DNA from 3 places in the Arthrobacter sp. IK3 genome. Region 3 is predicted to be linked to each of the others. Evidence: riboswitches for the same ligand, from Rfam matches in the RefSeq annotation. Region 3 holds a riboswitch; each other region holds the start of a gene.
The links. A riboswitch is a leader RNA that binds a small molecule or an ion and turns the genes downstream of it on or off. The one in region 3 is predicted to bind S-adenosylmethionine.

Region 1 (10,021 bases), on a different contig from region 3:
GTGTCCAATGGGCGCGCTGATCAGGTGCACGCGGTTCTCGCCGGGAAGCGCGGCTGCCAGTTCGTAGGACTGTTCCGGGAAATACAGCCGGTCCGAGTCCACCGCGGCCACGAGGAACTGAGCCCGGACAGCGGCAAGCGCTTCGCTCAGGCTGCCCCGGCCCCGGGTGACATCGTGGCTCATCAGCGCCTCGGTGAGGATGACGTAGCTGTTGGCGTCGAACCTTCCTGCGAGCTTTGTCCCCTGGTGGTCCAGGTAGCTCTCCACCTGGTAGCGGCCGCGTTCTGCCGGGAGGGCAGCACCGAGCGGGTCCTCCCCCGGCTGCGGCGTCCGGCCGAACCGGTACTGAAGTTCGGCCTCGGACCGGTAGGTAATGTGCGCAATCCGCCGCGCCAGGCCCAGTCCCGCCACGGGGGCACGGCCGTTGTAGTAGTCCCCGCCGTTGTAGTCCGGGTCCAAACGGATTGCCGCCACCTGCGCCTGGGCAAAGGCGATCTGCTCACCGGTGCTGGCCGCCGTCGCTGCTATCACCGCGCACCGGGCCACCCGTTCGGGTTCCGTTACCGCCCACTCGAGTGCCCGGGCGCCGCCGAGCGATCCGCCCAGCACCGTGTGCCAGCGCCGGATGCCCAGCTGGTCCGCCAGCCGGGCTTCGGCGTGCACGGAATCCCGAATGGTCACGAACGGAAAGCGCGAACCCCACGGCAGTCCGTCCGGATCCGCGGACCCCGGCCCGGTGGAACCGTAACAACCCCCGAGCATGTTGATGGAGACAACGAAGAAGCGGTCGGTGTCGATGGTCTTCCCCGGGCCGACCAGTCCGTCCCACCAGCCCGGCTCATCCGAACTGCCTTGCGCAACGTGAGTACTCCCCGTCAAGGCATGCGGAACAAGGACGGCGTTGGACGCGTCGCTGTTCAGCTCGCCCCAGGTTTCGTAGCCCAGCACAACGTCCGGAAGGACACCGCCGGTTTCGAGTTTGAGGTCACCGATGGGGGCGTACCGCAGCACCCCGTCAAGAACGCGGACAGGGTGCTGCGGTGCAGGCGGGTAGGTGGTCACGCTGTACTTCATGCTCCCTTGGCGGCGCGGAAACCGGCATCGAGATCCGCAATGATGTCATCGATGTGCTCAAGGCCAACCGAGAGGCGGACCAGCCCCGGGCTGACGCCCGCCGCCGCCTGGGCCTCGGCCCCGAGCTGGCTGTGGGTCGTGGACGCCGGGTGGATCACCAGGGAGCGCACGTCCCCCACGTTGGCCACGTGCGAGTGCAGTTCGAGCCCATCGACGAAGCGCTTGCCTGCTTCCACACCGCCTTCAATTTCAAAGGACACAATCGCTCCGGTTCCCCGGGGACCGTACTTGCGTCCCCTCTCGTACCACGGGCTCGACTCAAGCCCTGCGTACGCAACCGAGATAACGTCGTCGTGCGCTTCAAGCCACTGCGCGACGGCGACGGCGTTTTCGACGTGCCGCTCCACGCGCAGGCTGAGGGTCTCCAGCCCCTGGGCGAGGAGGAACGCATTGAACGGAGACAGCGCCGAACCGAGGTCCCGGAGCAGCTGGACCCGGGCCTTGAGGATGTAGGCCAGGTTGGCCCCGAGGACGCCGCCGGCGCCGAGGTCCCTCGCGTAGACGAGTCCGTTGTAGCTCTCGTCAGGGGTGTTGAAGCCGGGGAACTTCTCCGGGTCCGCACCAAAGTCGAAGTTTCCGGAGTCCACGATCACGCCGGCAATAACGGTGCCGTGCCCGCCGAGGTACTTGGTGGCCGAGTGCACCACGATGTCCGCTCCCCATTCAATGGGACGGATCAGGTACGGAGTGGAGAGCGTGTTGTCCACGATTAGCGGGACGCCTGCCTCATGCGCCGCGCCGGAAATCCCCTCAATGTCCAGGACGTCCTGGCGGGGATTGGACACCACCTCGCCGAAGAAGGCCTTGGTGTTGGGCCGCACCGCTTCGCGCCACTGGTCGAGGTTGTCCGGGTCAGCAACAAACGTGACGTCGATGCCGAACTTCTTCAGCGTCTGCTTGAAGAGGTTGTACGTGCCCCCGTAAAGGCTGGGGCTGGCCACAATGTGGTCGCCGGCCTGGGCGAGGTTCAGGATGGCGTACGTTTCGGCTGCCTGGCCGGAGGCGAGCAGCAGCGCTCCGAGGCCCCCCTCCAGGGACGCAATGCGGTTCTCCACCGCTTCCTGGGTGGGGTTGCCGATCCGGGTGTAGATCGGTTCGAGTTCCGCCAGCGCGAACCGGTTGGCTGCCGCTTCGGCGCTGGGAAAGACGAAGGACGAGGTTTGGTAGATGGGCAGGGCGCGGGCGCCGGTTACGGCGTCGGGCTCCTGACCTGCATGGATCTGGCGTGTTTCGAAGGACCAGTTGGCAGACATTGTGTGCTCCCTTTATGACCAGGGGCCCCACAGGGTCGAGTCCGGGATACTCCGGAGCGACACGTGTGGCCCGCGCTTGCCGGTACGCCTGTTTGCGTACGGCCAGGTCTTCACCCGGGGCACCCCACCGCGGTTGGAGGGTTGCCGGCCAGCAAGCCGGGGCTATCTGCTGGCACTCATGACCTGTACCAATAGAACCAACGCTCCGGCAGTTGTGCAACCCATATGACGCAGCGTGAAAGTGCCGCATTACGGCGCTTAGGCTTGCCTTAGTCGAGACACAGGTCACAACGTGCCAAGATGTTCGCATGCGCCTGGATCACGTCTCTTACGCCTGCGAATCCGACGGCCTGCTGGCCACCACGGAACGCATTGCTGCTGCCCTGGGAACTGACTTCGTCAAAGGCGGAGTCCATCCCCGTTTCGGTACCCGCAACATGATCCTCCCGCTGGCCAACCACCAGTATGTTGAGGTTGTTGAAGTACTGAACCACCCCGCCTCGGACAAGGCCCCGTTTGGACAAGCCGTCCGTGCACGCTCCGACGCCGGCGGCGGCTGGATGGGCTGGTGTGTTGCCGTTGAGGACCTTGCTCCCTTCGAAGAACGCCTTGGCCGCTCCTCCGTCCCCGGCAACCGCAAGTTCCCCGACGGACAGGAACTCACCTGGCGGCAGATCGGCATCAACGGGCTGATCGCCGACCCGCAGGTTCCCTACATGCTCCGCTGGGATGAGGACAAGGCAGACCTTCACCCCTCCCGTGCCCTGGAAGGCACCGTCTCGCTGCAGTCGCTCACCATTGCCGGCTCGGCCGCACGGGTGACCGAGTGGCTGGGCATGCCCGTCGAAAAGCCGCTCGAGTCCGTGGATGTCACCTGGGTCTCTCCCAAGGGCACCCCCGGCATCATGTCCGTCACCTTTGCCACCGAGAAGGGTCTCGTCGAGATCTAGTTCTAGCTCCGGTCTGCGGTTCTGCTGCCAGTTGCAGCTGGCAGCAGAACCGCAAACCAGTCGGCTCCCTGTCATCCACATTTGGGGCCAGGACACTGGTGGGATTGCTTGCCTGCCCGTAGAGCTACGGAATGGATGCAGAACTTTTATTCGTAGCCGACGGTCATGCCGGACTGGGCAAGCCACTGTCCGAACGTTGCCTGGCCGGGGAACTGGTTCGTCTGAGGCGCGGCGTTTACGTCGACGCTGTCGCATGGGGCCGGTTGCCTCCCCGGGAGCGTGAACGGCTAAGGATACTGGCGGCTGTCGAGTCCGCCGTGGGGACCCGCGTCCTGGTACAGGAGACGGCAGCAGTCATTTGGGGCATTCCCGTCGTCGGTGCGTTGCCTGAGATTCTGCTTCTGGCATCCACCCGTTCGCACGGCCGGCGCCGGGGCGACCTGCGTTGGACCAGGCGGAAACTGCTGGATCCACTGGTTGTGTATGCCGGGGTGGAACTCACGTCCCGCGCGCAGACCGTTATTGACATGGCCGCCTATCTGCCCTTTGAACGGGCCCTTCCAGCTATGGACCATGCCCTCCGTCCTGACATGTTGAAAGGGTTCTCTCCGCTCAGCAAAGATGACCTTCGCCTTGTTGCAGGCAGGCTTCCGGATTCCGCCAAACGTAGCCGGGCATTACGGGTCCTGGAGTTCGCTGACGCCCGCTCTGAATCACCGGGTGAGTCGTTCTCCCGAGCTATCCTCCGCCGGCATGGGTTTCCAGCACCGGAACTGCAGCAGGAATTCCGGTCCCCCGGCGGAAAACTCCTCGGCCGCACTGACTTCTTTTGGCGCGAACACAGACTGGTCGGCGAATTCGACGGTGCTGTGAAGTACGGACGAAACGTTGGGGATCCCCGCACCCAAACAATGCAGCCGTCCTGGGAGACGCTCGTTCGGGAGAAGCGGCGTGAAGACGCCATTCGGGCGACTGGTGTGGGATTCGTGCGATGGTCCTGGACCGATCTCCAAGGTTCACCGCAGAATCCCGACGGACTGGTCCAGCGGCTGGTGAGGGCGGGTCTGCCCCGAAAACGACGTCGATGATCCCGCTGCCAGTTCCGATATCCGCTCACGACTGGCAGTTCTGCTGCCGGTTCTAACCGGGAGCAGAACTGCTAGGCGGTCGATTCCGTGGAAACCGGCAGCAGAACCGGCAGGCTACCGGACGAAGGCACGAAGCAGGTCCGCGTTCAAACCGCGGACGACGGCGGGATCCACCTTGAGCACCCGGCGGTCGTAGGTGAGCAGCCCGTTGACCTCATCCTCGACGTCGGTGAGCTGGGTGTAGACGGTGGCGGCAAGGCCTTCCCGCAGAGCCGGCTCGATCTGTTCGCGGTGCAGTGCCGTGAACGCTTTCTCGAGCTCGGCCCGGCTGCGCAGGGTTTTGCCGTAGCCAAAGACTTTGGTGTTCCAGGTGTGTCCTTCGACGGGGAGGCTGAAGCCGCCGTACTCGGAGAGGACGATGACCCGCGGGTCCCGCTGCCACCGCCGGCGGATATGGAAGGGAACGGCGTACACGTGCAGACTCTTGGCGTCGCCGGCACCCTGGTCATGCCAACCGCTGGCATGGTCAATGGTCCGGGTAGCATCCAGCTCCCGGAGCTCAGCAGCGACGTCGGCGGCGTCGAACTGGCCCCAACCCTCGTTGAACGGAACCCAGACGGCGATGCTGGGAACGCTCCGGAGCAGCCCAACGGTCTCCCGCACTTCACGGCGGAACGCCTCGCGGCCGGAGGCGTCGCTGCGGCCGAACTTCGCATACCGGCGGTCGCTCCTGCTTCCCCGGCCCGGCAGCGGCACAGGTTCAGGCGCCCGCCCATCCCCCATTCCGCCGTTCACCATGTCCTGCCAGACCAGCATGCCCAGCCGGTCGCAGTGGTGGTACCAGCGCAGCGGCTCGATCTTGATGTGCTTGCGCAGCATCGTGAAGCCTAGGTCCCTGGCCGTCTGGATGTCGAACACCATGGCATCGTCCGAAGGCGGCGTGTACAGCCCGTCCGGCCAGTAGCCCTGATCCAGCAGGCCGGCGTGCAGGTAGGGTTTGCCGTTGAGCAGCAGGCGCTTGTGTCCGGCGGGATCAATACCGGTGCCGAACGTCCGCAGACCAAAGTAGGACCTGACCTCGTCCGCGCCAAAGCGAACCCGGACGTCGTAGAGGAACGGATCCTCCGGACTCCACAGCCGTGGGTCTGGCAGGGCCAGCCGGAGCGGCTGCCCCGGGACGAAGGCCGCCGCTGCGACTTCGGTGCCACCGGTAAAGACCGCCACCTCGCCGGAGATTTTCGGTCCGGCCTCCGGCCTCGGTTCGGCGGGCGGCCTCGGTCCGGCCTCCGGGCTCAGTTCGGCAGGCGGATTCCGTTCGGTCTCCGTTTCCCGCCCGGTTTCCGCACCCGGACCAGCAGCAGCACCGTCAATCGACACAGTGATTTCGACGCCGTCGAGCGAGTCCAGCGGAGTCAGCACCACATCGCGAATCCAGGTTTCCGGGACCCGTTCCAGCCAGACCGTCTGCCAGATCCCGGACTGCGCCGTGTACCAGATTCCTCCGCGGTCCAGCTTCTGCTTGCCGCGTGATGCCCCGTTCGTCTCACTGCCGTCCAGGACCCGCACCACAATCTCCTGCCCGGCAGCCTCCCCGGTTTCCGCGGCAGCCGCGGCTCCAGCACGCCCGTTATGCACGGCCTCCGCGCCAGGAGGACCATCATCCAGCATCGCGGTGATGTCCAGGGCGAAAGGAAGGTAGCCGCCGTCGTGCTCCCCCGCTTTCCGTCCGTTGACCAGGACGGTGCAGGACTGGTCCACGGCTCCGAAGTGCAGCAGAACCCGGCCTCCCCGGCCCGCCGGTGCCTCGAAGGTGCGACGGTACCAGAGCGCTTGGTCCGGCTGCAGCTGGCGGTCGACGCCGGACAGCGGCGCCTCGGGCGAGAATGGCACCAGGATCCTGCCGTCCCAGGACGCTGGCGGGTCCGCCTGGGCTGCGGGGGTGATGGCGTAGTCCCAGTACCCGTTGAGGTTCAGCCAGTTTCCGCGCGCAAGCTGGGGCCGCGGATAGTCGGGCAGGACGTTCTGCGGGTCCAGGGCTTCTCCCCAGGGTGTCAGCAATGCCATGAAGGCGTCAGTCTCCAATTCCAATGGCGGATCCAAACAGGGCGAACCCAACGAACCCGGCGATGTCCACGAGCGCGTGGGCAATGACCAGCGGCATCACCCGCTTCGTCTTGTAATAGGCGTACCCGAACAGCAGTCCCATCAGGAAGTTTCCGATTCCGGGGCCGATTCCCTGGTACAGGTGGTAACTGGCCCGGATGAGTGCGCTGGTGATGATCATCGCCGGTACCGACCATCCCAGGGCGTGCAGCCGGGTAAAGAGGTAACCCACCACAATGACTTCCTCCAGGACGGCATGCCGCATCGCGGACAGCACCAGGACCGGAAGCGTCCACCAGTACGTGTCCAGGGCCGCCGGGACGATTGCGGTGGTGATGCCCGTCGCCCGCCCTGCCGCATAGACGCCGAGCGTACCCACGCCGATGACGGCCGCCAGTGCAAACCCCAGCCCGAAATCCAGCACCGGACGGGAGAACGTGAAGCCGATCCGGCGGAAGGCCGAGCGTCCGGGCTCGGTCAGCAGGAAAAGGACCAGCGCCACCGGGACCAGTGAGAAGAAAATTCCCAGCAGCTGGTACACCAGGTCAAACACGGCCCTGTCATCCAGGACCGGGTTGAGCGTGGTGGTCTGTCCCTGCAGCGGCCCCTGGGTCATCTTGTCCAGCAGGCGCACGACGGCGTACACGCCTGACTGCCCCAGGGAAAGTCCCAGCACAATCAGGATTTCGACCGTGATCCTGCGCCGAGTCCCGGCATCGGGCACAGCATCAGCAGAGGCGGTAGGCATGTGCCTATTGTGCCTGATCACCCTCGCGGGCCGTTCATCCCCCACTTGCGGATTACCACCCGGTGCATTTCACTGGTTGAAATGCCAGTACCGCTGTGCGGCATTTGACGGTTCGGCGGGCAATGCCGGCAGCACACAGACAGGATGACGTTTTGGTTCTCTTTTCTCAGGAATCCGCCCCCGGCACGGTCCGCACCGTCAACGTTGGCACAGGGCCCCTGGAGCCCGGGGAGATCCTGGCCGTGGCCCGCGGAGGTGCCCGTGTGGCGCTGACTGCCGAGTCCCTGGCGGGCATGCGGTCCTCACGTTCAGTGATCGAATCACTTGCCGCAGACTCGAAGCCCCACTACGGCGTCTCCACGGGATTCGGGGCACTGGCGACGAAACAGATACCTCCCAGCCAGCGCACGGTCCTGCAGCGCTCGCTCGTGCGCAGCCATGCGGCGTCGTCCGGCCAGGAGGTGGACCGGGAGGTGATTCGAGCACTGATGCTCAACCGGCTTTCCACCCTCGCTACCGGACGCACAGGTGTCCGCCCGGAAGTTGCATCGGCTTATGCCGATCTGCTCAACGCAGGCATCACTCCCGTCATTGGCGAGTACGGTTCGCTCGGCTGCTCCGGTGACCTGGCCCCGCTGTCCCACTGCGCGCTGGCGCTCATGGGCGAGGGCAGGGTGCGCGACGCCGACGGGAAGGAACTGGAGGCCTCCGCGGCACTGGCGGCGGCTGGCTTGGAACCCCTGGAACTGCAGGAGAAGGAAGGCCTGGCGCTGATCAACGGCACTGACGGCATGCTTGGCATGCTCACCCTGGCCATCGCGGACCTGCACCGGCTGCTGACGGTTGCGGACATCGCGGCGGCAATGAGCGTTGAGGGCCTGCTGGGGACCGACGCCGTGTTCGCCGCTGACCTCCAGGCGCTCCGTCCGCAGCCCGGACAGGCAGAGTCCGCTGAGAACATCCGGACGGTCCTGCGCGGATCCGTGCTGGTGGAGGAACAGAAAACCGGAGAGTTCACCCGGGTGCAGGACGCCTACTCCCTGCGCTGCGCTCCGCAGGTCCATGGGGCGGCCCGGTCCACCCTGGCGCATGCCGAGCACGTGGCGGCATGTGAGCGGGCCTCCGCCGTGGACAACCCGGTGGTGACCCCGGACGGCCGGGTTGAGTCCAACGGCAACTTCCACGGCGCTCCCGTGGGCTACGTCCTGGATTTCATCGCAATCGCCGTCGCGGACCTTGCCTCCATGAGCGAGCGGCGCACCGACCGGTTCCTGGACCGCAACCGCAGCCACGGACTGAATGCTTTCCTTGCCCATGACCCCGGCGTGGACTCCGGGCACATGATTGCCCAGTACACCCAGGCCGGAATCGTCTCCGAGCTCAAACGGCTCGCCGTACCAGCATCAGTGGACTCGATTCCGTCCTCCGCCATGCAGGAAGACCACGTTTCAATGGGATGGGCGGCCGGACTGAAGCTCCGCAAAGCCCTGGATGGGCTCACCCGGGTCCTGGCCGTGGAAATTCTCACCTCGGCACGGGCCCTGGATATGCGCGACGGCGGCCTTCACTCCTCCCGCAGCGCGCCGGTCTCCGCGGCAGTCCGTGCTGCCGTCCGGTCCGTCGTGGACGGGCCGGGACCCGACCGGTACCTGGCACCCGAGATTGAGGCTGTGTACCGGCTGGTGGCGGACGGATCCCTCGTTACTGCCGCAAACGCTGTACTGGAGGCTCCTCTCCACTAGGCTGCAGGCATGAATTCGCCACGTACCCCGGACTCCACCGGCGCATCAGGAGACGAAGTACGCGTCACGGCAGTGGTGCGCGGCGTGGTCCAGGGTGTCGGCTTCCGGTACCGGGTACTCCGGCAGGCAGCGAAGCTGAATCTGACCGGGTCCGCGGTGAACCAGCCGGACGGCTCCGTGGTGATTACTGCCGAAGGGCTGCCGTCCGCAGTGGACGGGCTCCTGGAGTGGGTTCGCTCCCCCGCTGCGCCGGGCGTGGTCGAGAGCGTCGAGGAACACCATTCACCGGCAACGGGAGAGTTCAGCAGCTTCGACGCCGGGTAACCGCCTTTGGAGACCGCCGGGAAATTGAGGCGGGTCCGCAGGCCGGCGACCCGGGAATGAAAGCCCCCGGATGAGAGGAACAAAGACCCCGGACATGAAGAACGCCGGCAGACTGTGGGGTTGGTTGGGGGGAACAACCCTAGTCTGCCGGCGCCGGATAGTTCACTACGCTATCCATTCATCACTCGCACCCTTATGAGGTAATAACTACGTTAGGACAGGGGTCTGGAAAGCTCCTGTCAGCAAGCTGGCAACTTCCTGAGAGTGGCAGGAGGCCTACGCTGCGCGCTTCATATCCTGGGCTGCTGCGGGGCCCCTGCAGGCCTGATGTGCGGTCTCGCTGCCCGGCCCCTTTCCGGAAGAAGCTGCCTTCTTTGCAGCCGGAGCCGCGGTCTTTTTGCCGCTTCCCTTGCCGCCGGCCTGAGCCGAAGCCTGCTTGCCGCCCTGGCTGTTCGCCTGGACCGGGCGAGGCTTGCTGCCCTTCTTCTTTTTGGACGAAGCTCTCTTGTTCACCACTGACTTGCCTGCGGACGTATTCTTCGCGGCCTGGGTCGTGGCCTCGGGGGCAGGCGCATCGGGTGTGCCCGCAGCCTTCGCGGGGAGGTGGGGTGCAGCCGCGGCCGGCGCTGGATCAGCGTGCGCAGCGACGGCAGGAACAGCAAACGCGGAGGCGCCCCCG
Region 2 (10,021 bases), on a different contig from region 3:
CGGAAGGCGTCAGTGAAATCGTGCAGGGCATCGGCGGCGGTGCCGACTGCGCGGTTGAGGCCGGCCGGCCCGAGGCTCTCTTTGGCATCGGAAATGCGCCGGACCGCAATCACGCCGATAGTGATGCCGATCGACATCCAAAAGACACGCTTAATCATGTGCTGCTCCTGTGGTGGACTGCATGGCGGGAGGTCCTAGCGGCTGCGCCGGCCGCGCCCGGCGGGGCGGCGGGAAGTCAGTGCGGTGCGGACGCCGTAGGTGAAGGCCGAAACCTTGATCAGCGGGGAGCCGACGGTCGCGGCCACCAGGGACGTGAGTGCGGAGACGTTGGCGGAAGCGTCGGAGACGTTCGAGGAAATGCCGTCCACCTTCTGCAGCTGCAGGTTGGTGGTTGACACCGTGTTGGTAACCTCGTCGATCAGCGGCGTGGTCTCATCGCTGAGGGTCTTGATCGATCCGCGAAGCTCGTCGAACACTTTCCCAAGCTTGAGGATGGGGACGGCCAGCAGCGCAACCAGCACGGCAAAAACCCCGGCTGCGATCAGACCGGCAATATCTCCACCTGACATGGTTCTCCTTGGGTTGTTTTCTAAGAGTTTCCGCTATGTACCTTACCCATTGACGGGACCGGACACTTACTTGGCGGCGGCGCGTTCCCGGGCGGTCCGTGCGCGGACACGGCCGGGAAACGAAACAGCCCGCGGCGCAAAGGCCACGGGCTGCTTCAGTTTCGCCTTGGCTCCCGCAGGCGGGAGCGCAGTCGAATTAGCGTGCGTAGTATTCCACCACGAGCTGCTCTTCGCAGGTCACGGGGATTTCCGAGCGCTTCGGGCGGCGAACCAGGCGGGCCTGCAGCTTCTCCAGGGAGACATCCAGGTAACCCGGAACAGCGGGCAGGACGTCGCGGTGGGCGCCGGCAGCGGCAACCTGGAACGGCGTCATGGTCTCGCTGCGCTGGTGCACATGGATGAGCTGGCCTTCGGACACGCGGAACGACGGGCGGTCCACGCGGGCGCCGTCAACCATGATGTGGCGGTGCACAACCAGCTGGCGGGCCTGGGCGATCGTCCGGGCGAAGCCGGCACGCAGCACGAGGGCGTCAAGACGCATCTCGAGAAGCTCGATCAGGTTTTCACCGGTCAGACCGGCGGTGCGGCGGGCTTCTTCGAAGACACGGGTCATCTGTGCTTCGCGGATGCCGTACTGTGCGCGCAGGCGCTGCTTTTCGCGCAGGCGGACTGCGTAGTCGCTGTCCTGCTTGCGGCGTGCGCGGCCGTGCTCACCCGGGGGGTAAGGCCGGCGCTCGAAGTACTTTGCTGCCTTGGGGGTCAAAGCAATGCCGAGGGCGCGCGAAGCGCGAGCCTGACGGCGTGCACGTGTTGAATTAGCCACGTTCACCTTTCACTGTTTTGGCGGTTTTGCCGTACGCGCCGGGAGAACCCGCCGTGCACGGCTAATACGTAGTCACTGGCCTCCATTAGGGAGAGCTCCGGCCAACCGCTGCCTTCTGCTGCAACGCAGTTACGGGACACAGTTCCACCGCATCCGGAAGTAAATCCGGCTGGTTGGTGGGATGGTCCGGCAGTGCGCTTGCCAGTCAACCAACAATGCTAGCACGCACCGGGCCCTCCGAGCGGGGGTGCCGGCGCCGCCCCGGCGGACGTTTCCGCCTATTGTCCGCGGATGATTCCGCGGAGCCGTTCCAGCCGGGCCGAGATATCCCGTTCCGCTCCGTTGGCGGTGGGCTTGTAGTAGTCCTTGCCCACCAGGTCGTCCGGCGCGTACTGCTGCTTGGCGATGCCATGCGGCGCGTCATGGGAATAGATATAGCCCTTGCCGTGGCCCAGCTGCTTCGCGCCCGGATAGTGAGCGTCGCGCAAATGCGCCGGCACGCCAATCCCGTATCCGGACCGCACGTCCGCAGTAGCGGCGCCAATCGCCTTGTAGGACGCGTTGGACTTTGGAGCGGTGGCAATGTGCACCACGGCCTCGGCCAGGATCAGCCTGCCCTCGGGCATGCCAATCATCTGCACGGCCTGGGCCGCCGCTACCGCTGTCTGCAGCGCCGTCGGATCAGCCATGCCAACGTCTTCCGCCGCGGAGATCATGAGCCGGCGGGAGATGAAGCGCGGGTCCTCCCCCGCCTCCAGCATTTTGGCCAGGTAGTGCAGGGCGGCATCGACGTCGGAACCGCGCAGGGACTTGATGAAGGCGCTGGTGACGTCATAGTGCTGGTCCCCGGCCCGGTCATAGCGCAGGGCTGCAACGTCCAGGGCCTGTTCTGCGTGTGCCAGCTCCACGGTGGGCACGGTCACGTCCGGGTCGCGTTCAGAGTACGCGACGCCGGCAGCGGCCTCCAGCGCGGTCAGCCCGCGGCGGGCGTCCCCCGCCGCCAGGCGCACCAGGTGCTCAAGGGCTTCATCACTGAGACTGACCCGGCCGGCCAGCCCCCGCTCATCTTCGACGGCGCGCTGCAGCAGCCCGGAAATGTCCGCTTCGGTCAGGGGCTTGAGAGTCAGCAGCAGGGAACGGGAAAGCAGCGGGGACACCACGGAGAAGGACGGATTCTCCGTGGTTGCCGCAATCAGGACAACCCATCTGTTCTCCACTCCCGGCAGCAGCGCATCCTGCTGTGCCTTGTTGAAGCGGTGAATCTCGTCCAGGAACAGGACGGTGGTGATGCCGTGCAGGTCCCGGGCGGTGAGCGCGTCGTCCATGACCCGGCGGACGTCCTTGACGCCGGACGTGATTGCCGAGAGTTCAACGAACTTCCGGCCCTGTCCCCGCGCCACGACGTGCGCAAGGGTGGTCTTGCCGGTTCCGGGCGGCCCCCAGAGCATGACCGAGGACGGGCCTGCCGGGCCGCCCTGCGGGGCTTCGGCCAGGGTGCGCAGCGGTGACCCGGGGGCCAGCAGGTGCTGCTGGCCAACAACCTCATCGAGGCTGCGCGGGCGCATGCGTACCGCAAGCGGGCTGCGCGGGCGCTGCCGGGAGTCTGTCTCCGCGGCGTCGTCGTCGTAGTCCTGCTGGTCCTGGTCCTCGCCGCTGTTGAACAAGTCATTCACGCTTCAAGGCTACCCGTGCCCTCTCCCCCCGCGTTTCCGCCCGTCCCGCAAACGAAATGACAGAAACTGCACGTATGGGGCTCCATACGTGCAGTTTCTGTCATCTGGATGGGATTAGAGGGAAACGGAGCCGTCGATGCAGGTGACAGACTCCCCGCCGATCCAGATGCGCCCCTCGCGGGTGAAGACCCTGACCAGCCCGGAGCGGTGGACAGCGGTGCCCTGGGTGACGGTGTAGCGTTCCTCGGCGATTCCGTCGCCGATCAGCCACTGGGCCAGTCCGGCGTTGAGGCTTCCGGTAACCGGATCCTCGGACACGCCCAGGCCGGGCGCGAACGCGCGGACCTCGAAGTCCGTCTCGGCTGATTCCGGCTGCGGGCCAATCACACCCACCCGAAGGTCGCCGATGGCGGCGTGGTCCGGACGCAGCGAGAGTACGGTCTCCGCATCCGGGAGCAGCAGGCCCAGCCAGCCGGGACCATTGTCCACCCACTGGTGTCCGCGGACCTGGTCCGGAGTAAGCCCCAGTGCAGCCGTCACGCGCGCCAGTGTCCCTTCCTCCACCGGCCCGGTGCGGATCAGCCGGGGAGCCGCAAACGCCGCCAGGCCCGCGTTGACGCGCAGGGGCACCAGCCCGATTCCGCATTCCTGCACCACCAGCCCGGGCTTGATCGGTGTGTTGCCGGCCTCGGTCCACGCGTGGCAGGTTCCCAGCGTCGGATGTCCGGCGAACGGAATCTCCCCGCCGGGCGTGAAGATCCGCACCCGGTAATCCGCCTCGTCCTGCGTAGCGGGAAGGACAAAAGTGGTTTCGGAGAGGTTCGTCCAGCGGGCGAACTGCAGCATCGCCTCGTCGTCGAGGTCTTCTCCATCCAGGACCACGGCCAGCGGGTTGCCCTGATACGGCTTGCTGCCGAAGACGTCTACCTGTTTGAACCAGCGTTGTCTCATGCGGACACTGTAATGGCTGTCTGCGGGAGTGCGGGAAGACGTGCCGTTACGAAGTGTTGCCCGGCGTGGCCGTAATGTGACGGATGTTTGCCCCGGGACATTACGGCTCCTAGATTGGTAGCCAGAATCAAGAGTTCCAGCCACAGGCCCTGGCCGGCTGGACGGCAACCCTCTCGCCGTAGCGGGGTGCTCCAGGTGACGATTCGGCCGTTCCGGTGGATCTCCCGGTCCGGCAAGTACAGCGCTGGCCTTCCGCGGTTCACGCAGCAGGCTGCGCGTCAGGCAGAGGAATCCCCATGGCACTTGAAACCGATCTCCATCCCAACGCACTGCGCCAGGCCTTTGGACGCTTCCCATCCGGCATTGCAGCCCTCTGCGCGGAAATCGACGGCGCACCGCAGGGAATCGTGGCGTCCTCCTTCACCGTCGGCGTCTCCATGGATCCGCCCCTGGTCATGTTCGCGGTGCAGAACACTTCCCGCACCTGGCCGGTTCTGCGGACTGCCGGACGGATTGGCGTGTCTGTCCTAGGCACGGGGCACGACGGCGTCTGCCGCCAGATCGCTTCCCGCGACGGCGACCGCTTTGCCGGGCTGAGCCTGCACGAAACCGAAACGGGCGCCCTGTTCCTGGACGAGGCCGCCCTCTGGCTCGAAACGTCAGTCGAGAACGAGATACCTGCCGGGGATCACGCCGTCGTCCTGCTCCGCGTCCACGGCTACTCAACCCACGACGGCGCACATGAGCCGCTGGTCTTTCACGGCTCTGCCTTCCGGAATCTCGCGGTTCCGGCATTTGCCTGAGCCGGCACCCACTTCACTAAGCTCAGATAGTGACTCCCGAAACTCCCGCGTCCGACCGCCCGTTCGCCCAGATTGATGTGTTCAGTTCCGAGGCCTTCGGCGGCAATCCGCTTGCCGTCGTCCTTGAATCCTCCGGGCTCAGCACCGCCCGGATGCAGCAGTTTGCGAACTGGACCAACCTGGCCGAGACCACGTTCCTCCTCCCGCCAACGGCTCCGAAGGCCGACTACCGTGTCCGGATCTTCACGCCCACCGAGGAGCTGCCGTTCGCCGGGCATCCCACCCTCGGCTCTGCCCATGCCTGGCTGGAAGCCGGAGGCAAACCCCGGCAGGAAGGCATCCTCGTCCAGGAATCCGCCGCCGGCCTGGTGCGGATCAAGGCGGACGACGCCGGCCTGCTGGCCTTCGCGGCTCCGGAACTGACACGGTTCGGGCCTGTTGCCCGGGACGTCCTGGACCGTGTGGCGGCCGGCCTGGGGCTTCCCCGTGAGGCGCTGAAGGACGCTGCCTGGCTGGTCAACGGGCCAGAGTGGATCGGTGTGCTGCTCGAATCGGCAGCTCAGGTACTGGCCATCCGGCCCGACTACCCGGCCATGGCCGGCCTGGCCGTCGGCGTCATCGGCCCGCACCCCGGCGGCGCCGCGAGCGAGTTTGAAGTACGCACCTTCATCTCCGATGAGCTTCCCTGTGAGGACCCCGTGACGGGGAGTTTCAACGCCGGTGCAGCTCAGTGGCTGATTGGCAGTGGAAGGGCGCCGTCGACGTACACCGCCGCGCAGGGGACGGTCCTGGGCCGAACCGGCCGCGTCCAGGTGGAAGCCGACGGCGGGGACATTTGGGTGGGCGGCGAGTCCAGGACCCTCATCTCCGGGACCATCAGGATCTGATGCGCCGGCCCGGTGGTGTGCGTCGCTGCCTCCGGACGCGCACCACCGGGGGCTCAGCTAGGCATCAAGTCCCACCCGGAACAGCACAGCCAGACTGTCGGAATTCAGTGCGGCCAGTCCCGGATTCGCAGCTGCCTGGAGTCCGGTCCAGATTTGGTTTGCGCCCGAGTTCTTCGCGTACATGCCGGCGAATCCCCGCTCCCGGTAGAAGTCGAGGTAGCTCGAGACGGCGCTCTTGATGTGCCCGTCAGCCTCCGGAAGCCATACCTGGGATCCGTCAGCCGGTGCGCACGGCGCTGCCTTTACCGGAGTTGCCGGCACCAGGCACAGGTCGGGGCGGGCCTGGCTGTGGATGGCGCCGCGGGTGTCCATGAACCAGCGCTGCTCATCCGTATCCGCGCAGGCGTTCTTGCTGATGGGCACGGTGACGCCGAGGTCCTCCCCCAACACCAGGCAGTGGCCGTTGTTGACCTGCAGCCGGCTGCCCTCCGGCAGGTACTTCTCGGAGCTTTCCATGAATCCATTCGCGGCCAGGAGGGATTTGAGCTCTGCTGCGGCAGCCGGGTCCCCGGCTTCAAGGCCTGCTCCGTTCACCCGGATAAACGCGTCCGTTGACGCAACGGCGAAATCCAGGCCGGCGATAGTAGCGAGACTGGCCGCGCTCAGCACGGCCGTCCCGGGGCTGCCGGCCGCAGCCAGCCCGGTCCAGACCTGGTTGGAGCCGTTTGTCCTCCCGTACATTCCCGCAATTCCCTGGTTGCGGTAGAAGTCCAGATAGCTCGAGACAGCGCTCTTGAGGTGTCCGTCAGCTTCCTGGATCCACACCTGGGCTCCCGACGTCCGGGCACACGGGGACGTGCTGACCGGCGTTCCGGCCACCAGGCACAGGTCAGGACGCAGTTCGCTGTGAATGGCTCCGCGCGCATCCTGGAACCAGCGCTGGGCGGCCGTGTCGGCGCACAGCGTTTTGTCCTTGGGCACGGTGACGCCGAGGTCTTCTCCCAGCACCAGGCAGTGGCCGCCGTCTACCAGCAGGCTTCCACCCGCAGGGAGCACCCGGGTGGTGCTCTCGGTGAAACCGGCTGTGTCCAGCAGCGAGAACAGTTCAGCGGTCACGGCCGCATTCCCCGACTCGAGCGGCTCCTGGTTGAGCCGGATGAAAGCGTCCACCGAGGCGGCGGTCTCCGTCTGCGCCAGGACAGAATCGGCGATGTCCCGGGCGGCCGAACTGAGTCCCCGCAGATCGTCCTTCCAGCTCGCCAGGAGCACGGTTCCCTCGGTATCCAGCACCGGCGCCGCGCGGCCTGCTACGGCCTGCAGCTTCGCCTCAAGCTCCGGCAGCTCAACGGCCCGCAGGGCTTCGTACCCGGCGTCCTGCCCAATCACCACGGCGGGACGCAGCGGTTCCTGGTTCGGCGCAATTGAAATCGAGTTGCCCAGCTTGGTGGTTGTCCCGTTGATGCGGCAGTACATCGATGCCCCGGACGGCTGGTCGGAATGCGCCAGGTTGACGTTGAACTGCTTGACACCGTCGCTGGCCTGCAGCGCGGTCCTATCCACCCGGCCGTCGGCGAAGGTGACCTCAAGCCAGCAGCGGCGGGTTGAATCCGTGGTTGCGGTATCCGCCTGCGGAAGGCGGAAAACGTTGCCGTAGTTGCTGCGGAACGCGGGGTAGAGGACTGTTTGCTCCGGCTTCGCAGGGTTGTACCCGCCCAGCAGGGTGTAGACCGGAACCCCTACCGCTGTAGGCCGGGGAGCCGAAAATGCCGGTGTCTTCACCTTCGCATCGACGTACTGACCGGCGGCGGCGTCCCAGTCCCGGTAGCCGCTGGGATAGGCGAGGTCCGGAACCACGGTGCGCAGGGAGCGCTGGGTGATGTCGGTGCTGTAACCGGTGACATGGGTGTAGCGGGAAAGGGTGCTGGAATTGCTGCCGCCGGACATGGTGTCACGGTGGTAGTTGTAGATCGCCTGGTAGTTTTGGCTGAACTTTCCGGCGCTTAGGTCGAATCCCTCGGCCGTGAAAGCGGTGTTCGAGGACAGGTTGGACCGCATCCGGTCCCGGTAGGCAATGTAGCCCCAGCCGCTTTCGCTGTGGTGGCTCGCATTGATGACCCGTTCGTCGCCCTGCTTGGACGTGTCGACCCCCGGGTAGTGCCCCAGCCCGTAGGAATGGCCGAGTTCGTGGCTGAGCTCATTGCCCACCGAGTCATACAGGGTTGCCATGCCGTTGCCGCCGCTGAGTCCGTGCCGGTGTACCCCGTTGGCGTAGTTGCCGGCGGAGTGGTGGATGATCCGCTGGTTGAACGTGCCGGGCTGCCTCTGGTCCATGGGTCCGCTGGTGGTGCCGAAGTTAGCAAGGTTTATGCCCGTGCTCACCTGGGCCTTGCCAACGTTCTCCCGCAGGTCCCCGGAATAGACATCGCCATTGACGGCGCTCTTTTCCTCGTAGACCGTTCCGGACGCCACAATGACCTTATCCAGGCGTACCGGTTCGTAATTGGCCATGGTCAGTTTTGATACCGGAATTGTCTGGAAGTAGTCAGACCCCGACTTCTCGGGCTCATTGAACATGTAATGCCCGCTGGATTCCGGATAATCGGTGAGCATGCCGAGCTGAATGGAGCTGATCACCATTTCCGCCGGTGCCGCGAATTCGATGCCCGCACGTTCCAGCACCCCGCTGCCCTTGTCCGTTTCGAAGGTCAGTTCAAGTCCGGGCTTCATCCAGTTCCAGGGCAGCTCGGCGGTCCAGGCTGTTGAGGAATAGGCGACGTCCGGTCTGTTCTGCGTGATGTCCATGTCCGAGCGGGGAATCTGTGCCGGCGGTGCCAGTTCCATAGTTCCCTGCAAGGCTCCGTTCACGGTGGCCGTGACGCTGGCCCGCGCTGCCCCGGACTCCGGAGAGAAGAGGACCAACGCAGCCCGGTCCGTCACCAGGGACGGCATTCTTGCCAGGGTGTTGCCGGCAGGGTTGATCGTATGGCTTTGGGCGAATTGGACCTGGCCCCGGAGGACGCCGGCGAGGTCGTTCCGTAGCTCGCGCGGGGCTCCGGACGCCGTCGTGTCGTAGAAACCGGCTATGTCGAGCGGGAGCTGCGATTCCGTGGAGCCGGTGGCTGCAGTGTCCTTCCCGGGGGTTTGCGGTATCTCCGTGGCGAATCCGGTGATGCCCAGGACCAAGGCGGCGCTCAGCGACGCCGTGGTCAGGCGGCTGCCCAGGGAATGTGTTTTTGGTGCGGTGCGCTGTCGTCCTCGCGCAGGTTGAGACTTCATTCGTATTCCTAGCTGGCCCGCAGTAATTCGACGATGCGGCAGGTAGCCGGGTGCGGACAGAAAATTATCGCCTTAAGGACACTACGAATGAACGATGGGCCGCGGGAATAGTAAAGGCCGAAAAACGTCCGTTGAGTGGCACATTAGCCCAATACACAAAGTACGCTTCCCGTTTAGCATGGCCCGGAAAACACAAATACCCGGCCACCAAATCGGCGGCCGGGTATTTGTCTGGATAGGGCTAGGAGGCTGGCTTGTCCTGCTTCTTCTCCGGCTTGAAGTCCACGCCGGCTTCCTTGCGCTGCTGGGCGCTGATCGGAGCCGGAGCGGAGGTCAGCGGATCGTAGCCGCCGCCGGACTTCGGGAAGGCGATGACGTCGCGGATCGAGTCGGCGCCGGCCAGCAGCGCCACCACACGGTCCCAGCCGAAGGCGATGCCGCCGTGCGGCGGAGCGCCGTACTTGAAACCTTCAAGCAGGAAGCCGAACTGTTCCTGGGCGGTCTCCTCGGAGATGCCCATGACCTTGAAGACACGTTCCTGCACGTCGCGGCGGTGGATACGGATTGAACCGCCGCCAATTTCGTTGCCGTTGCAGACGATGTCGTAGGCGTAGGCCAGGGCAGAGCCGGGATCGGTGTCGAAGGTGTCCAGGAACTCGGGCTTCGGGGAGGTGAAGGCGTGGTGCACTGCGGTCCACTCGCCTTCACCGGCGGCTACGTCCCCGGCTGCCACTGCTGCGGCGGCGGGCTCGAACATCGGGGCGTCAACGATCCAGACGAATGCCCAGTCCTTCGGGTCGATCAAGCCGGTACGGTGGCCGATTTCAACGCGGGCAGCGCCGAGCAGGGCACGGGCTTCGGAAGTCTGACCGGCAGCGAAGAAGATGCAGTCGCCGGGCTTGGCGCCGACCTTCTCTGCCAGGTTTTCCCGCTCGAAGTCGGTGAGGTTCTTGGCGACCGGACCGGTGAGCGTGCCGTCTTCCTGGACCAGCACGTAGGCCAGGCCCTTGGCGCCGCGCTGCTTGGCCCATTCCTGCCA
Region 3 (10,021 bases):
GGAGAATATGTTCCGTGAGCACTTTCTCGACGGAGCAGACGCCGGCCGGCACCCTGCTGACTGACCGGCTTGAACTTGCCGAAATGACCGCAGCGGAAGTCGATGCCCTGATAGTGGGCGACCGGTGCGAACACTGGGCACCCGATTTCCCCCAGCTGGTGGACGAAGACGCCGCCCAGCAGTACTTCCAGGCCGGGCTGCTGGGCCCCCGGGCCGGCACCTTCGGCGCCCGGATCATCCGTGAACACCAGGGTCCGGCCATCGGAACCATCGGGTTCCTCGGCCCTCCCGTGGACGGAATCGTGGAGGTCACGTACAACATTGCCCCGTCCCGCCGGGGCCTGGGTTTCGCCACGGAAGCCCTCATAGCCCTCAGCCGCTTCGCGCTCGAACAGCCGGGCGTGGAACGCGTGGTGGCCTACACCGACGAGGCGAACGAAGCATCAATGTCCCTGCTGCTCACCGCCGGCTTTATGCCTTCCGACTCCACCGGACCGGACCTGGCTTTCGTCCTCCACAGCACGTCGCAGCTGCCCGACGGCGATTCCTGAGCTGGTAGGGTCGGCTCAGCTTTCGAAGGGGGCCGAAAATGACTGCACCTGCACGCAGCAGCAGACGCGCGCTGCTGCTTCTTGGGTTACTGCTCCTGCTCATGGGAACCGTGTCCGTGGCGGTGAACCTTCCCTACCTGCCCGACGGCGGTGGCTACGATGCCGCGGTTCCCTGGATCGCGTCGGGGTGCGGTGTCTTCGGCATTGCGGGCAGTATCTGGTGCCTGGTGCAGTACCGGCGGGGCCCCGAGTCCACAGGGCTTCTGCTGCGGGGCGGCGGCAGCCGGATGTTCAGTGCCATCATGCTGGGCGTCTGCGTCGTCCTGCTCCTGGTGGGACTCGCCCTTGACCAGCCGACCATCAGCACCGGCCTGCCCTCGCTGCTGGCCTTCAACTTCACCCGCAGCCTCTTTACTACCGAGTCGCCGCAGGACTTCCCCCGGCAAGACGCCGGGCAGCCCGGAAATAGCGTCGGGTAATGAGCTCCTGCGTCCACCGGGTCACCGGACTGCCCAGAGTCATGATCCAGTTGGCGGGACGGCTGTAGGCGGCGACCCGGAAGAGCAGCTGCCCGTCCGCCGTGAGTTCCGCGTAGAAGCCCTCCTCTCCGGCCACCGGATGCCCCCGCAGCGTGCCGTAGCCAAAACCGGCGCGCTGCCCGGAAACCGGTACACCGCCGTCGAGCAGCGGTTCAGCACTCCACAACACCCGGCACGGCGCCCGCCAGCGCAGCCGGCCAAACCCCGTTCCCGAGGCCATTTCCACTCCTGCCGCAGCCCGCGGCGTGTCCGCAGCAACCCGCAGCCCTGAGCCCCGGTGCAGGTCCCAGTCCAGTACGCCGTCCGCCAGCCGCAGGAAAGCCGCGGCCGGGTCCGGCACGTCCATCAGCTCGGACCGCAGCACCAGCCGGTAGCCCTCAGGCCACCCGGCCTCCAGCGGAGCCGGGTACGTGCGCTCAGTGAAGCCGGGATCCGGATAGGTCAGCGGGCTCACCCTTCGGCCAGGCCCTTCCAGGCCAGCGACTCGCGGTCCCGCCGCGGCAGGGACGCAACCACCAGGTCATAGGAGTCCTCCACGAGGTTCCGGACCAGTTCTTCCTCCAGCCCTCCTGTGAGGTCCAGCTGGTTCCAGTGCGTCTTGTTCATATGCCATGCCCCGGAAATCTCGGGGTGGGCCGCCCGCAGCTGCAGGGCCAGCTCGGGTTCGCATTTAAGGCTGACCATCAGCGGATCCGCCGCCAGCGTGCTCATGGCAAACATCTTCGCCGGCCGGGCCGGGCCGCCGGCACGCACCTTGAACACCGAGGTTTCCGGGCCGAATGGAAAGTCTTCATATGATCCGGTCAGGGACAGGCAGTACTGCCTCAGCGATGCGGCGTCCATAACCCGACCTTAGCCCCGCGTAGGTCCCGGTGCATCACAGATGGCAGGATGGAAGCACATCACTAAGCACACGAACTATGCGGCTGCGCCCCCGGGTCAGCCGCCGGGGCGCTGGAGGAGACATTGGGCATGGAAGGCACACGCGGGGGCAGGGTTGCCCAGGCCGCAGGGCGGGCAGCCGACTCGAAGTCGTTCGAACGCGCGGCGCGCATGGGCTACGTGGCCAGCGGGCTGCTGCACGCGCTGATCGGCCTCATCGCGTTGCAGATCGCCGGAGGCGGCGGGGGCGACGCCGATTCATCCGGTGCCGTGGCAGCACTCGCGGACCAGCCGGGCGGCATCTTCCTGATCTGGGCCTGCTTCCTTGGCTGCCTCGCCCTGGCTCTGTTCCAGGCAACGCGCGTATTCCTGGATTCCGGCGAAGACCGCAAGGAGGTCTGGAAGAAGCGCGCCTCTGATGCCGGTTCGGCCGTGGTTTACGGAGCCATCGGCGTGAGCTTCGGCGTGTTCGCCCTGGGCGGCTCCAGCGACAGCGAGCAGAGCCAGGTCACCTGGACCGGCCGGGTGCTCAGCCAGCCGGCCGGGCAGTGGCTGGTGGGCCTTGCCGGAGCGGTGATCGCCGGAATCGGCATTTACTTCATCTTCAAGGGGGTGACCCGCAGGTTCCGCAATGACCTCAAGGCCGTTCCCGGCCGGACCTGGCAGCGCACGGCCACCACCACCGGGATCGCCGGGTTCGTGGCCAAGGGCGTCTCCCTGCTGATCCTCGGCGTACTGGTGATCGCCGCTGCCGTGACGGCGGATCCGGAAAAGTCCACCGGACTCGACGGCGCCCTGCGCGCCCTCCATGAGGCCCCACTGGGCTGGCTGGTGCTGGGCGCCGTCGGTGTTGGACTGATCTTCTACGGCCTGTACATGGCCCTGATCCGGGCCCGGTTCGGCAAACTCTAGGCCTGCCACCAGGAGTCGAGTTCCTCCAGCGGATCCGCGTCCCAGGGAGTGGGCAGCACACCGTCCAGGTAACCGGCGAACCACTCCCGGACTTCGGGTGACTGGTACGCCTCCTGCAGCGCACGCGCCTTCTCGGAGTCGGCGAATGCCGCCGTTCCGGCCACCACGCAGCGGAACGGAATCTGGTCCGCTTCCTTCTCAAAGGCCAGCGCGTCATCCGGGAACAGGCCGATCTCCGCAGCCAGCCGCACGAACAGGAACCCGGCGTCCACGTCAGGCAGCGTCTTGGACAGGGACTGCTGGTCAACCTCAACGAACTCGAAGTTCTTCGGGTTCGCCGTGATGCTTTCCTGTGACGTGTGGATTACGCCCACTCCGTCCTTGAGTTCCAACAACCCGGCGTCACGCAGCAGCACCAGCCCGCGCCCGTTGTTAGCCGGGTCCACCGGCAGGGCGATCCTGGCGCCGTCGGGCAGGTCCTGCAGGCTGGAGTAGCGCTTGGACCAGATCCCGGCCGGCGACCCGTAAACGTAGAACAACGGCTGCACTTCGAGCTTCTGGTCCACGTTGAACTGCTGCAGGTACGCGCCGTGCTGGAAGTAGTTGGCATCGAATTCGCCGTTGGAAACCGCGAGGTTCGGCTGGATGATGTCCGTGACGTAGGTGGCTTCCAGCGTCCATCCCTTGGCCTTGAGCAGCTCGGCGGCGATTTTGGTGGGCTCCTGGTAGGGCGCCGATTCGGTGGCAATGATCTTGATGGTCTTGTCGCCCGACGCCGATGCCCCGCCGGTCAGGCCGCATCCGGTGGCGGCGGCCAGTGAAGCGGTTCCGGCACCGGCAAGTGCGAGTTTGAGAAAGTTCCTGCGTTCCATGGGTATTCCTTCGAAGAAGTGCGAGTGTGTTTAGCGGTAGGCGGAGGGAACCGGTTCGGTCCCGTTCAGGAAGAACCGGCCCAGTTCGTTGTATTTCCAGGCAACGGGGTCATGCAGGGTGTGGGTGCGGACGTCCCGCCAGTACCTGTCGAACCCGTATTTGCTTCCGGCCGCCCGGGCACCGGTGACGTCGAAGATCCGCGCCGTGACATCGAGAGACACCTCGTGGGCGGTGACCTTCGCCGCGGCGATCTGCTCGGCGACTCCGGCCCGGTCCGTGGCGGTGAGCGAGTCCCCGGCGTCGAACGCCCACTGCAGGGCGGTGGTGGCCTGCTCGACGACGGCGGCCAGCGCCTGGAGCCTCGCGGTGAAGGATCCGTAGTGGTTCTGGATAAACGGATCGTCCGACGCCGATTCAACCTCCGCGTGGAACCATGGCCGGGCGGAGCCGAGGGTGTAATCCCGGGCGGCAAGGACCGCTCCTTCCGCGGCAGCGAGGTAGGCGTGGGCGAAGAGCAGCTGGAACGCGGGTGTGGTCAGGACCTGGTGCGGGAGGCGTTCGCCGTCATGCGTTCCCAGGTTGGTGATCACCTCGGAGTCCGGCACGAACACGTCCCGGAACTCGATGGTGTTGGTGGCTGTGAGGCGGGAACCGAGGACGTCCCAGTCATCGTGGCGCACCACGCCCTCGGAGGCGGTGTCGATGACCAGCGCCAGCCGGGAGCCGTCGTCGAGCACTGCCCTCGCGTAAATCCTGTCCGCCACCCGGCTGCCGGTTGCAAACGGTTTCCTGCCCGTCACCAGGTAGCCGCCTCGGGTGCGGACGGCGGTGGCCTGGGGACCCTGGGGCGTGCCGGTGGAGGACCAGAGCCACTGGTGGATCAGGCACTCGTCCGCGAGGTCCTGCCCCCGCGCCGGATCGAGGTCGATGTAGGGGAAGGCCTGGAAAATGTAGTGGTAGCCCAGCAGCTGGCCAATCGAGTTGTCCGCCCGCGCCACCCGCTGCACAATCTCGAACGCGGTGCTCCAGCTGATTCCGGCACCGCCGAAGCGGGCCGGAATGGTCAGCGGCAGCAGCCCGGACCGGCGGAGGATTTCGACTTCCGTGAACGGCGGCTTGTTGGCGGCGTCGCGTTCCAGGGCATCCGCGCCGAGGATTGCGGCGACCTCGTCGGCGATCTCAAACCAGGGGACAGCCTCCGGGGCCGAGGTATGGCCGTAACGGGTCAGCAGGCTGGCGGTCATCAGTTGGCTCCTGACGTTGCAAGGGTGTTCGTGAAGGCTCCGCGGAATGCGGCGGCACGGTGGCGTTCGTTCAGCAGCGGGCCGGCACCGAAAAGCTTCTCCCGCAGCGTGCCCGGGGCGTAGTCGCTTTGGGCCAGGCCCCGGCGGCGCAGTTCGGGCAGCACCCCGTCGATGAAGTCCGTGTAGGAGCCGGGCAGGACGGCGTTGATGATGTTGATGCCGTCCACGCCGGCGTCCTGCCAGCGTTCAAGCTCGTCGGCGATCTGTTCCGGCGTGCCGGTGACCTGCTGGGCCTCGGTGCGGTAGCGGGCGACGTCCGCCAGGGTGGGGTTGCCGCCCGGGGTGGAGTCGATAATGGCCTGCAGCACGCCGCGCCCGCCTTCGGTCTGCACGTCTCCCAGCGGGGTGTCCAGGTCCAGGCCGCCGAGGTCGATGCCCAGGCCGCCGCCAATGTGGGCGATGACCGCGTCCAGGTCCAGGTATTCATCCTGTTCGGCTTTCTTCCGCTGCGCTTCCGCCTCGGTTCCGCCCACCACGAAGGACAGGCCGGTGAACACCTTGATGTCATCCGGGAGCCGTCCGGCTTCCACAGCACGGGCCCGGACTCCGGCGGCTACCTTCGCGGCATGGGCCGGGTTGGGCGCAAAGATGAAGGTTGCTTCGGCGTTGGCGGCAGCGAACTGCTGACCGCGCCCGGAGCTGCCGGCCTGGAAGAGCACCGGGGTGCGCTGCGGGGACGGTGAGCTCAGGTGCGGCCCGTCAATGGAGTAGCGCTCGCCGCGGTGGTGGATCTTGTGGACCTTGTCCGGGTCCGCGTGCACCCCGGCGTCCTTGTCCTGGATGAGCGCGCCCTCGTCCCAGGACCCTTCCCAGAGCTTGTAGACGGCGTCGGTGTATTCGTCCGCCCAGTCATAGCGTCGGTCGTGTTCGGTGAGGCCGTCCCCGCCGAAGTTGCGGTGCGCGTTCTCCAGTACGGACGTGACGATGTTCCAGCCGGCCCGGCCGCCCGAGAGATGGTCCAGCGTGGAGAGCTGCCGGGCGAAGTGGAAGGGGTGGCTCTGCACCACGGACGACGTCGCTGCGAGCCCAATGTTGCTGGTGGCACCGGAGAGGGCGGCAAGCAGCAGCAGCGGATCGTTGGCCGGCACCTGCAGGCCGCGGCGCACGTGGGAGGCCCAGCCGCCGTCGTGGTTGCCGTACAGGCCCACGACGTCGGCGAAGAACAGGGCGTCGAATTTCGCGTCTTCGAGCCGGCGGGCCAGGTCCGTCCAGAAGGACAGTTCGTTGAAGCGGTGCTGTTCGGCGTCCGGGTGGCGCCACTGCCCGCCGCGGATGTGGCTGGTGGTGTTCATCAGGAAGGCGTTCAGCAGCAGGCGCGGACGCGGCCCGTTGAAGCGGGTACTGGGAGTGCTCATGGGGTTCTTTCGGTAGGAATGGGAAGGCTAGAGTCGCTTGTCGGCGCGGCGGGAGAGCCAGGAGCCGCCCAGCTGCACGGCCTGGACCAGCAGGACCATCAGCACGATGGCGGTGAGCATCAGCCCGGTCTCATAGCGGTAGTAGCCGTAGCGGATGGCGAAGTCGCCGATTCCGCCGCCGCCCACCAGGCCGGCCATCGCGGAGTAGGAAATGAAGCTGACCGTCATGATGGTGATTGAGCTGATCAGCGCCGGACGGGCTTCGACCAGCAGGACGTCCCGCACGATCTGCCCGCGGGTGGCGCCCATGGAACGGGCGGCTTCCACCACTCCTCCGCCGAGCGCGGTGAGGTTCTGTTCCACGAACCGGGCGAAGTAGGGAATGGCGTTGATGGTCAGCGGCACAATCACGGCTGCCGTTCCGATGGTGGTTCCCACCACGAACCGGGTAAACGGGATGATGGCGATCAGCAGGATCAGGAACGGAAAGGACCGCACCAGGTTCACCAGCGAGTCCAGGATCCGGTGGAGCCTGGGCTTGTGTGCCAGTCCATCCGGGCCGAGGGCGTACAGGAGAACCCCCAGCGGGGTGCCGATCAGCACCGCAAGGGGAATGGCCACCAGCAGCATGGTGCCGGTCTGGCCCAGGGCGGCGAGCAGTTCCGGCCACACTTCGGCAATGCGCTCAAGCAACGCGGGCTCCTTCCCGGGCAGCGCGGTCCAGGGTGATCTCATCCGAGATCAGGTACCGGCCGATCGCCGTGGCCGGAGTGAAGCCGGGACGGGAGAGTTCCGCGAGCGCAAACTGCTCCACCACGCGGCCTTCCTCCATGACGGCCACGTTGTCCGCGATGGCCTTGATGACATTCATTTCATGGGTCACCACCACGATCGTGATGCCGAAACGGGCGTTCACATCACTGAGGTACTGCAGCACGGAGGCCGTGGTGCGCGGATCGACGGCGGAGGTCGGTTCGTCGCACAGCAGCACCTTGGGGCGGGTGGCCAGGGCGCGGGCAATGGCGACGCGCTGCTTCTGCCCGCCGGAAAGTTTCGCCGGGTAGGTTCCGGCCTTCTCCGAAAGGTCGACGACGGCGAGCGCCTCCAATGCCCGGGCGCGCCGCTCAGCGGCACTCTTCACTCCGGCGAACTTCAGCGAGAGCTCAACGTTCTGCGCCGCGGTGCGGTTGTTCAGCAGGTTGAAGTGCTGGAAGATCATGCCGATCTCATGCCGTGCGGCACGCAGCTCACCGTCCCCCAATTGGGTGAGGTCCGTGCCGTCCACCAGTACCCGGCCGGCGCTGGGCCGTTCCAGCAGGTTGATGTTGCGCAGCAGGGTGGACTTGCCGGCCCCGGAGAACCCGATGATGCCCTGGATGCTTCCCCTGGGAATGGCCAGGCTGACGTTGTCCACAGCGGTAAAGGCCGATTCACCGCCTCCGAAGACGGTAGAGACGTTTTCAATCCGGATCATGCTGTCCTCCTGCGGTCTAAGCCCGGGAAGAGGTGCACGCTGCGGGAAGGAACGGGACCCGGACCTCAGGGCACGGGAACACGGACCGGATAAGAGCAGGTGCTTCTCCATCGGTCCTGGCGGTAGCACCCTGCTTCGGCGGGATTGCCCGCGGAAGGGGGTTGCTGCGGCGTCACGGAGCCAGGTCTCTCAGCCGCTCTGGATGGTTACGGAACTATCTAAGCCGCGCGTACCCCGGTAGGGCCAGAACATTTCCCCGTGCGGCCCAATGCGTCGGCACGTAACGTGCTCCGGCGTCACAATCGGTTTTGTTACGTCTTCCGGCGTCCTGCGCCATCCCGCACCGAAGCTCTGAAATCACTTGGCCCGGGCCCGGCGCGGGAGCACCGATTCTCCGGCCTGTCCGGGAGGATGGGAACGTGACAGCTACGGAACGCCCCGCCCTCGCCCCTTCGCTTGGGCCGGAGGAATTCCGCCGCTGGTACTGGCTCAAGGATGAGCTGCAGGCATTCGCCCGCGCGCAGGAACTATCCGCTGCCGGTTCGAAGGACCAGCTCACCGAACGGATAGCCGCATTCCTGGGCGGCGCACCGTTTCCTCCCCCGGAAACCCGTCCCCGTTCCTCCCGGGAGCGTCTGGTTCCGCCGCTGACCATCCACACCGTTATTCCGGCGGGACATCCCTGCACCCAGGTGCTGCGGGAATTCTTCGTCAATGCCCTGGGCCCCGGATTCAGGTTCGATGCGCCCATGCGCGAGTTCTTCGCCGCCAATGACGGCACCGCCACGCTGGCCGCTGCGCTGGATCACTGGCACGCCACCCGGGATACTGCGGCACGGCCGATCGGCCGGCAATTCGAGTTGAACCGCTTCTCGCGGGACTGGCATGCAGCGCATCCCGGCGGCACCAGGGACCAGATGCTCCAGGCCTGGAAGACGCACCGCTCCCTGCCTGTGGACCTGCGGAACTAGGTTTCGCGCGGCGCTCCGCCGCTAGAGCCCGAAACGCCCGGCTTCAATGACCGGGCAGGTGTTCATGACGACGTCGAGCCCGGCGTTCGCGGCACGCCTCGCGGCGTCTTCATCCACCACTCCCAGCTGCAGCCAGACGGCCTTGGCGCCTACCGCGATGGCCTGGTCCACGACGTCCCCCACCTTGGCCGAGTTCACGAAGCAGTCCACAACGTCCACCTGGCCGGGGATCTCCGCCAGCTTCCGGAAACCCTGCTGGCCGTCGAAGGCCTGGCCGGACAGGTTCACGGGAATGATCTCCATGCCCAGGGAGTCCCGGACAAACCGTGAAACCCCCACGGCGGGGCGGGCCGGGTTGTTCGAGAGGCCCACTACCGCCCAGCGGCCTTTAGACGTGAGCAGCCGGGTAACGACCTCGGGATCGTTGCGGTGCGCCATGCGGTACCTCCTTGAGTCGATGCAGGATTCCCACCCTACGCTCAGGGGAAAACGCACCCGGCACCGGGCCTATTCCAGCCGCCTTTAGTTCAGGAACGCCTCGACGGCGGTGGCCAGGATCCGGTCATCAAGCCCGTGCCAGCTCCCCTCCAGCAGCTGGAAAGAACCTTCCGGCAGCAGCTCGGCGGTTTCACGCGCCCATTCGCGCAGCCTGTCATCGCTTCCGGAACTCGCCAGCACCAGGACCGGAACGCGGATACCGGTCAGGGACCGCACATCGGTTTCCAGCAGCAGGGTCAGGTCATAGGAGATGGTGTGCGCGGCCGGCTCGAACGGACTGGTGTCCGAAGACTCAATCATCTCCGGCGGCACCCCGATGGACTCCTGGAACAGCCGTACGGCACCGGCCCGGTCACCTGCCGCCAGCAGCTCATCCAGTTCGGGGCGGATGTCCGGGTCCTCGTCACTGTCTTCGGTGAGCGGCGGTTCCACGGCGATCACGCTCGAAATGACGGCGGACTCCGAGGCGGCCCGCAGCGCCAGGACCGCGCCGGAGGAGGTTCCCAGCAGGGCCGCCGTTCCGCCCGCGGTCTCCACCACCGCCAGCAGGTCGTCTACCTCGGATTCGGGGGTGTACTGTTCCCCGTCCCCGCTCTCACCCTTGCCTCGGCGGTCATAGGTGTAGACGGTGTGCCCGGCGGCCAGCAGTTCGGCAACACCGG

Region 1: it holds a riboswitch for S-adenosylmethionine, as region 3 does, so the genes downstream of both, ACSLGO_RS09950 (bifunctional o-acetylhomoserine/o-acetylserine sulfhydrylase) here and ACSLGO_RS04135 (methionine ABC transporter ATP-binding protein) in region 3, are expected to answer to the same signal.
Region 2: it holds a riboswitch for S-adenosylmethionine, as region 3 does, so the genes downstream of both, ACSLGO_RS12280 (flavin reductase family protein) here and ACSLGO_RS04135 (methionine ABC transporter ATP-binding protein) in region 3, are expected to answer to the same signal.

The regions. Positions count from the first base shown of each region.
Region 1 is NZ_JBPPSW010000006.1:164,229-174,249, forward strand. Features, by position in the region: gene metX (homoserine O-acetyltransferase MetX) at 1-1,074, opposite strand, end outside; gene ACSLGO_RS09950 (bifunctional o-acetylhomoserine/o-acetylserine sulfhydrylase) at 1,071-2,387, opposite strand; SAM riboswitch class IV at 2,455-2,571, opposite strand; gene ACSLGO_RS09955 (VOC family protein) at 2,696-3,337, shown strand; gene ACSLGO_RS09960 (hypothetical protein) at 3,469-4,425, shown strand; gene ACSLGO_RS09965 (glycoside hydrolase family 2 protein) at 4,540-6,513, opposite strand; gene ACSLGO_RS09970 (CPBP family intramembrane glutamic endopeptidase) at 6,497-7,276, opposite strand; gene hutH (histidine ammonia-lyase) at 7,399-9,018, shown strand; gene ACSLGO_RS09980 (acylphosphatase) at 9,028-9,342, shown strand; gene ACSLGO_RS09985 (hypothetical protein) at 9,619-10,021, opposite strand, start outside.
Region 2 is NZ_JBPPSW010000008.1:130,573-140,593, reverse strand. Features, by position in the region: gene ACSLGO_RS12305 (hypothetical protein) at 1-158, opposite strand, end outside; gene ACSLGO_RS12300 (DUF948 domain-containing protein) at 195-569, opposite strand; gene rpsD (30S ribosomal protein S4) at 766-1,392, opposite strand; gene ACSLGO_RS12290 (replication-associated recombination protein A) at 1,671-3,065, opposite strand; gene ACSLGO_RS12285 (PhzF family phenazine biosynthesis protein) at 3,180-4,016, opposite strand; SAM riboswitch class IV at 4,142-4,261, shown strand; gene ACSLGO_RS12280 (flavin reductase family protein) at 4,313-4,819, shown strand; gene ACSLGO_RS12275 (PhzF family phenazine biosynthesis protein) at 4,849-5,706, shown strand; gene ACSLGO_RS12270 (M66 family metalloprotease) at 5,764-8,982, opposite strand; gene aspS (aspartate--tRNA ligase) at 9,224-10,021, opposite strand, start outside.
Region 3 is NZ_JBPPSW010000002.1:298,820-308,840, reverse strand. Features, by position in the region: gene ACSLGO_RS04180 (GNAT family N-acetyltransferase) at 15-551, shown strand; gene ACSLGO_RS04175 (hypothetical protein) at 590-1,030, shown strand; gene ACSLGO_RS04170 (DUF1990 family protein) at 966-1,544, opposite strand; gene ACSLGO_RS04165 (MmcQ/YjbR family DNA-binding protein) at 1,541-1,933, opposite strand; gene ACSLGO_RS04160 (DUF1206 domain-containing protein) at 2,063-2,884, shown strand; gene ACSLGO_RS04155 (MetQ/NlpA family ABC transporter substrate-binding protein) at 2,881-3,756, opposite strand; gene ACSLGO_RS04150 (acyl-CoA dehydrogenase family protein) at 3,787-5,001, opposite strand; gene ACSLGO_RS04145 (LLM class flavin-dependent oxidoreductase) at 5,001-6,416, opposite strand; gene ACSLGO_RS04140 (methionine ABC transporter permease) at 6,444-7,109, opposite strand; gene ACSLGO_RS04135 (methionine ABC transporter ATP-binding protein) at 7,102-7,890, opposite strand; SAM riboswitch class I at 7,995-8,099, opposite strand; gene ACSLGO_RS04130 (SAP domain-containing protein) at 8,310-8,861, shown strand; gene ACSLGO_RS04125 (CoA-binding protein) at 8,883-9,299, opposite strand; gene ACSLGO_RS04120 (alpha/beta fold hydrolase) at 9,384-10,021, opposite strand, start outside.